Regions from separate parts of the Maridesulfovibrio bastinii DSM 16055 genome, predicted to be linked through region 1. Evidence: predicted binding sites of a transcription regulator. Region 1 holds the regulator's gene; the other holds the start of a gene.
The links. Region 1 encodes sigma-54, which starts transcription at its own class of promoters, with help from an activator protein. Its sites were predicted from a motif close to CTGGCACGGNNNNTGCTT; they were not measured.
Positions count from the first base shown of each region.

Region 2: G496_RS0103195 (flagellar hook protein FlgE) is a predicted target of sigma-54. The motif match lies at 2,557-2,574, and genes of this name have one in related genera.

Region 1 is NZ_AUCX01000026.1:5,141-9,571, reverse strand. Features, by position in the region: gene lptB (LPS export ABC transporter ATP-binding protein) at 1-489, shown strand, start outside; gene rpoN (RNA polymerase factor sigma-54) at 1,032-2,447, shown strand; gene hpf (ribosome hibernation-promoting factor, HPF/YfiA family) at 2,496-3,038, shown strand; gene G496_RS0112910 (PTS sugar transporter subunit IIA) at 3,043-3,492, shown strand; gene rapZ (RNase adapter RapZ) at 3,507-4,388, shown strand; gene G496_RS0112900 (PTS sugar transporter subunit IIA) at 4,412-4,431, shown strand, end outside.
Region 2 is NZ_AUCX01000007.1:233,695-238,125, reverse strand. Features, by position in the region: gene hslV (ATP-dependent protease subunit HslV) at 1-80, shown strand, start outside; gene hslU (ATP-dependent protease ATPase subunit HslU) at 90-1,469, shown strand; gene G496_RS18700 (tetratricopeptide repeat protein) at 1,716-2,492, shown strand; gene G496_RS0103195 (flagellar hook protein FlgE) at 2,675-4,276, shown strand; gene G496_RS0103190 (ferritin-like domain-containing protein) at 4,331-4,431, opposite strand, start outside.

The DNA of each region.
Region 1 (4,431 bases):
GGATTGAGTTATCTTCCGCAGGAAAGTTCTATTTTTAAAAAATTATCAGTACGTAAAAATCTTGAAATAATAATCGAACATACCAAAATATCATCTAAAAACGTTTCAAAGCGAGCGGATGAACTTTTGGATCAGCTTGGTATTTTGCGTCTGGCAGATCAAAAAGCGATGTACCTGTCCGGTGGTGAAAGGCGCAGACTGGAAATTGCCCGGGCTCTAATTAACAATCCCAAGTTTATTCTGCTTGATGAACCTTTTGCCGGTATTGATCCTATTGCTGTTATCGAGATTCAGGATATTATTTCCACTTTGAAAGAGATGGGAATCGGGATTTTGATTTCAGATCACAATGTTAGAGAAACACTGACAATATGCGATAGAGCCTATCTTGTTTATGAAGGGCGGGTTATTTTGAGTGGAGCTCCTGAAAATATAGTAAAGAATACTAAGGCTCGACGTTTGTATCTGGGAGATAGTTTTCGGTTGTAGCGATGTTTTTTTAGTGCTGATAAAAAGCTTTTATAGGTTTAAATTGAGACAGGATTTTTGCACATAGTGTAAATTCTGTCTTTTTTTTATGGATTTTGGGAAAAAATGATCGTTCCTAATTTTAGATAATAATTTTGTTTCTAACTAATGGATTTGGATAGCTATTTCGAATTTTAATTATTTTAAATATTCAATATTATACTTATGGTGCTTATCTAAAAAAATAATTTTTTTAGGTGGTTATATCGAGTGGTGCTAGCGTATCTTCAAAATTGTTTTTAAAGTAATTTATAGTTTGTAGATTTACAGGCGTTCAGAACATTGGTACACTTTTTTCATGTGTAAAATTGTTTTTATAAAAAACTATATATTACAGTAATATTCATACTCTTTGTTGCAAGATTTAATTAAGTATGTCATTCTAAAATCAAGTAGTATTTTATATTATTCTTTAAAAATGTATTTTTTTTCTTTTTTCTTTGTTTAATGCTTTTTTAGTTAATAAAAATAATGTGTTAAGACTTTATTGGTAATGGTAAAATATGGGATTGGAATTAAGACAACAGCTTAAGCTTACTCAGCAACTTGTGATGACTCCACAATTGCAACAGGCGATCAAGCTTTTACAGCTTTCCCGTCTTGAGCTTGTGGATACAGTTCAGCAGGAGCTCATGGAAAATCCCCTTCTTGAAGAATATGAAGAGAAGGAGGTTTCTGAAGCTCGTGACAAGGATCAGTCTTCCGCAAGTGGAGAGACTGAAGAGCTGATGAAGAATGCTGACTGGGAGAATTATCTGGGAGAATTTTCCAGCTCTTCCAAGCAATCAATAGTTAGAGAGTCTGAAGCTTATGAAGACGGTCTATCTTATGATGCCCGTCTTACCAAGTCGACAACGCTTGATGGCCATCTTGGCTGGCAGATGACTCTTTCCGATTTTACTGAGAAAGAATGTGAAATAGCAGAAGCCATAATAGGTAACTTGAGTGAGGTCGGTTATCTTTGCATAGGGGTTGAAGAAATAAGTGAGATCTGTTCTGCTTCAGTCGATGAGGTTGAATCAGTTCTTCATAGAATTCAAAGGTTTGATCCTGTTGGTGTTGCAGCAAGAACACCAAAAGAATGCTTGACCGTACAGCTCGAAGTTTTAAAGTTGGACAACGATCCTATTTTAGTTTCTCTGGTTCGTGATCATTTAGAAGATCTGGAAAGAAGGCGTTATAAGCCTCTGGCCAGAAAATTTAAATTGAGCATGGAAGATTTGAAAAGCTATCTGGATTTGCTTCAGACTCTGGACCCGCTTCCCGGTGCAAGTTTTTCCGGGGGTGACCCTTTCTATATCAGTCCTGATGCTTATGTTTATGAGTATGATGGAGAATTTGTTATTGTACTAAACGATGACGGGCTGCCGAAATTGCAGATGAATTCCTTTTATGTGGAAACAACAGAAGCTGCAAAGGGAGCCGATAAAGAATATTTTCAGGATAAGATGCGGTCTGCCCAATGGCTCATGAAGAGTCTTTACCAACGGCAGAGGACTTTATTTAAAGTTCTTGAATCAATAGTAAGGTTTCAGGATGAATTCTTTAGAAATGGTGTAACTAAGCTCAAACCCTTAATTCTGAAGGAAGTGGCTGAAGATATTGATATGCATGAATCTACTGTGAGCAGGATAACAACAAATAAATATGTTGCGACCCCTCATGGTGTCTTTGAACTTAAGTTCTTTTTTAACAGTGCGTTGGAATTGGATGACGGTTCACAGGTAGGTTCAGAATCAGTAAAGGCCATGATAAAGAAGCTTATTTCTGAAGAAGATCCCAAAAAGCCTTATAGTGATGAAAAAATTGCTGAATATCTGAAAGAGAAGCTTGAAATTAATATTGCAAGGAGGACGGTAGCCAAATACAGAACCGCGCTGGGTATAGAATCTTCTTCCAAGCGCAAGAAGGTCTTTTAGCCAGTTATACTGGAATAGCATATTCACCCTAACTTAAGGAGGATCCTTATGAACGTAGCATTCACTTTTAAGAACTTCGATCCGTCTGAACATCTGAAGGAATATGCAAATACCCGTTTTAGCAAGCTTGAGAAGTTTGTTACCAATCCAGATAATACTGAGTTGCAGGTGAATCTTTCCGTGGATAGATTCAGGCATATATCGGAAGTTGTACTTTATTCAGACAATATTCACATCTCTGCATTTGAAGAGTCTGAAGATATGTATTCTACTATTGATATGGTCCTTGATAAGCTTGAAGCCCAGTTGAGGCGGATGCGTGAAAAGATGCGCAGCTACCGGCGTAGTGAAGTTACATCGGCTCGGATGGATGTGATCAGTTTTGACCTTGAAGATAAGGAACACAGACCTCCGCGTATAGTCGAGTCGGATCAGTTTGAACCCAAGCCAATGACGGTCGAAGAGGCCGCCTTACAGCTGGATTCATTAGACTATGATTTTCTCGTTTTCCGCAATGCTGACAGCGAGGGAATAAACGTAATCTATCGTCGTGATAATGGCGATTTCGGTTTAATAGACCCAGGATATTAGTATAATGAAAATAGGTGCTTTTTTGGCAAAGGATCTTGTTATTCATGAACTTGAAAGTGATAGCAAGGAAGGTGTTCTAAAGGAAATGGTTTCGGTCCTGATAGATTCAGGTCTTGATATGAACCCTGACGAAGCTTACAAGGTCCTTATTGACCGTGAAAAATTAGGTACAACAGGCATAGGGGATGGCATTGCCATCCCCCATGGTAAATTTGACTCCATCGAAGATATGTATGTTGTTGTTGGTCGAAGTGAGAAGGGTATTGATTTTGATTCACTTGACCACGAACCATGTCATATCTTCTTTTTGGTTCTGGCTCCTGAGCAGGGTGCCGGTTCTCATTTAAGAACTCTGGCTCAGATTTCCAGACTGGTTAAGGATGATGCTTTCAGGAAAGCTTTTATGCAGACTGAAAGTAAAGATGATCTTTGGAAGGTTCTTCAAAGCGTTTGATTGCGGAGGCAGAGGTGGATAGCGCGGATTCTTTTCCGGTCATTGTTGTAAGTGGTATGTCCGGAGCAGGTAAATCAACAGCCCTCAAAGTTTTTGAGGATTTGAGATTTTTCTGTGTTGACGGGCTTCCGGCAAGTATGCTGCCTCGTCTGGTCAAGTTGTTTAAAGGCAATGACATAACATATCGTGGATTAGTCCTTGGTATGGATCTCAGGCAGAAAAATTTTGTCGAAGAGTGGTCACAGACCAGAAACGAACTTGTTGAGAAGGGTATTAATCCAGCTTTAATATTTCTCGAATCGAGGCTTCCTGAGCTGGTCAGAAGATTTGCGACAACCAGAAGACCTCACCCTCTTGAGTCTAAAGCCATAGGTCTTGAACAGGCTCTTGAGGAAGAAAAAATTATTTTAAATCCATTACGCAATGAAGCTGATCTCATAATTGATACCACCCATTTTTCCATACACGATCTACGTAGAAAAATTCAGGAAAAATGGGTCTTTTTAACAGAAAAAGGCTCAGGGTTGAGAGTGCATGTCATGTCCTTCGGTTTTAAATATGATGTGCCTACCGAAGCGGATATGGTCATGGATTTACGTTTTCTGCCCAATCCTTATTTTGAGCCTGAATTACGCCCTTTGTCCGGTAAGGATAAATCAATTTTGAATTATGTTCTTGGTAAAGAACCGGGGTCTGTCTTTATTGATAAATACCTTAACTTTCTTAAGTATATATTGCCACTTTATGAAGAAGAAGGGCGGTATAGACTCACCCTTGCAATGGGGTGTACCGGTGGAAGGCACCGCTCCGTAGCCGTGGCCGAGACTATATATGCAGATCTGAGTTCCTGCGGGTATTCAGTAAGTATTGAGCATAAACATATTGATCTGGATTAATACCAGTTTTTCTAGGTAAAAAAATGAGTGAAACCGCCGGCAG
Region 2 (4,431 bases), on a different contig from region 1:
CCCGCAAGGCCATGGATATCGCCTCGGAAATATGTGTATTCACAAACGACCACATCATATTGAAAACAATAGAAAAATAAAGGTTTGAAATGAGTAATCTCACCCCAAGGGAAATAGTATCCGAACTGGACAGATACATAATCGGTCAGGACGAAGCCAAAAGAATGGTAGCTATAGCAATGCGCAACCGCTGGCGCAGACAGCAGCTCACTCCTGAGTTGCGGGATGAAATAGCTCCTAAAAATATTATCATGATGGGACCTACCGGCGTTGGTAAAACTGAAATTGCCCGCAGGCTGGCTAAACTGGCAGGATGTCCTTTCTTCAAAGTTGAAGCCACTAAATTTACAGAAGTGGGTTATGTTGGACGTGATGTAGAATCAATGATCCGCGACCTTATGGAAATAGGCATAAACCTTGTCCGGGGAGAGGAAACTGAAAAAGTTCGCGTGCGTGCTGAAAAGCATGCCGAAGACCACCTTCTGGATCTGCTGCTCCCCAACAGTAGAAAAGAAAGCAGTAACGGAATGGGATTTTTCTCCAATAAATCGGATGAAAACAAGCCCGAAACAATTTCCGAATCAGACAGTTCTACCCGTGAAAAATTCCGCAAAATGTGGCGTGAAGGCAAGCTGGATGAACGCGAAGTCGAGCTGGACGTAACTGTTCAGGGTGGACCTCAGGTGGAAATGATGGCCATGCCCGGAATGGAAGATATGGGATTGCAGGTTTCCGATATGCTTGGAAGGATGTTCCCCAATAAAAAGAAAACCCGCAAAGTAAAAGTCCGTGAAGCTTACGAGCTGCTTATTCAGGAAGAGTCAGAAAAACTGATCGACATGGATAAAGTAACTGAAATAGCTAAAGAACGGGTTGAACAGACCGGCATCATATTCCTTGATGAGGTTGATAAAATTGCTGAAAGGCATGAAGGCGGCGGTGGTACTGACGTATCAAGAGAAGGAGTACAGCGCGACCTCCTGCCTATTGTTGAGGGCTGTGTGGTCAACACTAAATACGGAATGATTAAAACAGATCATATCCTGTTTATATCTGCAGGTGCATTTCATTATTCCAAGCCTTCAGACCTTATCCCTGAACTTCAGGGACGCTTTCCACTGAGAGTTGAGTTGAACGCTCTTGGTAAAAATGAATTCTACAGAATCCTCACTGAACCCCGCAATGCTCTGACTGTCCAGTATAAAGCCCTGATGGAAACAGAAGGAATAGAACTGGACTACAGTAAGGAAGCTCTCGAAGAAATCTCCTCTACAGCTCAAAAAATAAACGAGCAGACCGAGAACATCGGAGCAAGAAGACTTTACACTATAATGGAAAGAATACTCTCAGAGCTCTCTTTCGAAGCTCCGGATACTCCTAACGGCCGAGTTCTTATAGACCGCAACTATGTTCAGGACAGCCTTAAGGATGTTGTAGAAGACAGAGATCTGTCCAGATACATACTGTAACCTTTTTTATATCAATTATTAAGCGGGATTAAGCCTTTTAAGCAGGCTTAGTCCCGCTTTTTTAATCGACAAAATATACTAAATCAGACTAAATTGAAATTAATGGGAAACAGTAGTGCGAATATGATTTTTATCTTTTCAAATTGTCGCTTCCCTTCTTTTATGCTAATATGACCATCTAATTAGATGCCTCGGGGAACCCTGAATATAAGAAAAAGAATACTTAAAAATCAAAGTGATATATTAATGATTCATAAGAATGACCACATGGAAAATAATGAAGCTGCGCCTATTATAAGAGGTGCTTTTTCCACGCGTGTTGTTTCTTACATCGGTACTGGAACCACCAAAAAAAAAGCCATCCAGACTTTTCTTTACTATGGAGAAGAGAATGAGGATGGAGACATCTCACTGCGCCCTCTGAATGCCCAGAAAGTCCCTCAGGGAGATGAACAGATTGTCAGCAAAGACGAACTGCTCGACTCCTTTTCACCGGAACTGGAGCTCTATACAAACGAAGTTTTCCCCGCCATGAAGAAGCTGGGAAAAATCCTTGCTAAGGCTGACCGTCAGAGGCAGCTCGGGAATACATTCACAGCGGAAATGGAGTACGACAGAGCTCTTGATATTGATGAATGTAACATCCGCGCTAATTTTGGAATAGGCCTGTGCTACCTTAAAAGGCAGGATTACGATAAGGCGCAGGATATATTTAAAAGAATAGTCGGCCTCAATGCTGCTTTCCAGAAAAAGCACAAGCACCTTTTCAACGAATTCGGAATAAGTCTCAGAAAATCAGGTATGTACAGCGAAGCTGTGGAATATTACGAACGCGCGCTGGAATTTACAGATTCCGATGAAAACCTGTATTTCAACCTTGCAAGAGCACATGCGGAAAACGGAAACTACAAGAACGCCTTAACGTTTGTCCGCAAAAGTCTCATTCTTGATCCTGACCACGAATCTTCACTCAAGTTGGAAAAATTCCTCAACTACAAAATAAAATCTTCAAAAAAGTCTTAATTTCCCATTTATTACCACGAAATAAGCTCTCCGTTTATTTATTTTAACTCTTGTTTAGATTTCATCGGCATGCCCTTTGCTTATCTTAGTATATCTTAACAGAACCGGATTTTTTTTCCGGGTTACGGCATACAGCCCGTTCATGAGTCAGATGACCGGGATTAATAACAAGGAGTTCAAGGATGGCTTTCGGATCTATGTACGTCGGGGCCTCCGGTATTACGGCCCACAGCAATCGAATGCAGCAGATCAGCAGTAATATTGCAAACATAAATACTGTTGCCTATAAATCTGGATATGCTTTTTTCGAAACCTTAAGCAGCAAAGCCGCGCCGGGTACTACTGCCGGAGTTGTTGCCGGCGGTGACAATCACGGATCGGCCCAGATAGGTAACGGTGTCAGACTTGCCAATACTAGAACTGATTTTGCTGAAGGTTCTTTTGATCCGTCCACGGAAAGTACAGATATAGCCATCGGTGGAAAGGGTTTTTTCGGAGTAAGAAACGCTGATACCGGTGAGCGTGTCTACACCCGTGACGGACACTTCCGTTTCGATAAAAACGGTATCTTAAAAGATAACCACGGCAACGCTCTTCAGGGATATCCCATAGACGAGCACGGGGTTATCTCGGCATCATCAACAGATATTGCTTTGCCCATCAAGCAGGAACTAGATGCTAACGGCAATATGATTGATGTAATTAAGTCCGATCCCAAGGCAACAACTGAAGTCTCAATGATTTCAAATCTTGATTCAGCTGACATTGATCAGACCACAGACAGCTCTAATCCGTTTTTCGCTTTAATGAAAAACTGGGACGGAACATCACAGCCTCCTCTTGATGCGGAAAAATATTCCTACAATTCTTCAATCAAAGTATGGGATAAAAACGGTAATGCCCAGGATCTGATAATATATTTTGATAAAGTAACACCTTCAGACGGTGATACTTCCGACCGCAAATACTGGGAATTTGTCGTGGGAGTCGATCCTTCAAGCGATGCAGCCGCACAGACAGCAGGCACATCCTCAGCCGGTCTTCTTATGACCGGAACCCTGACTTTTTCAGGTGACGGAGATTTGCAGAGCATGAGTGCCTATACCCTTTCGAGTAATTCTTCAGGAGATGCTAAAGATCTCTCCAATTGGGAGCTGGCTGATATAAATGAGGATGGAATGCCTCAATTTTCAGCTGTATTTGCTGATCCTGACGGCGGAACTCCCAGCGAACAGGACATCGCTCTTAATCTGGGTATAAAGGCCGGTGACGGACAATGGAATTTATCAGGGACCACCGCGGCTGATGTCGGGAGCAATGCTTCCAACCTTGCCCGCATGGCCGATGGCAAAATTCAGGGATTAAGCACAACGGACTACTGGGGATCATCAACAACCATAAACAGGTCTCAAGACGGTTTTGGTGAAGGGTATCTTCAAAACATTGAAGTTGATAAAGACGGAGTGCTGAGAGGACTTTTCTCAAACGGTCTTTCAGTGGATTACTATAAAATCAACCTTTATAATTTTACCAATGAATATGGGCTGCGACGAGAAGGTTCAAATTACTTTTCCGAAACAAATGAATCCGGTGCAGCCATTGAAGGAGTCCCTCAGGAAGACGGAATGGGATCAACCGTTACCAACAATCTGGAAACTTCAAACGTTGATCTTGCCTCAGAATTTGCAAATATGATTCTGACCCAGAGAGGATTTCAGGCAAACTCAAAAGTTATTACCACCTCGGATGCGGTCATCAACAATCTGCTCGGAGTTAAAAAGTAAAAAAGGCCGGGATTTCATTCCCGGCCTTTCTCATGATCTATAACTGAATAAAAATTAATCTTTTAATTTTTCAGCAAGCATACGGAGATGTCCGCGCTCTTCTTCAATACAGGCTTCAACGATTCTGCGATCATCATCAGGGACCATTGTCTTAA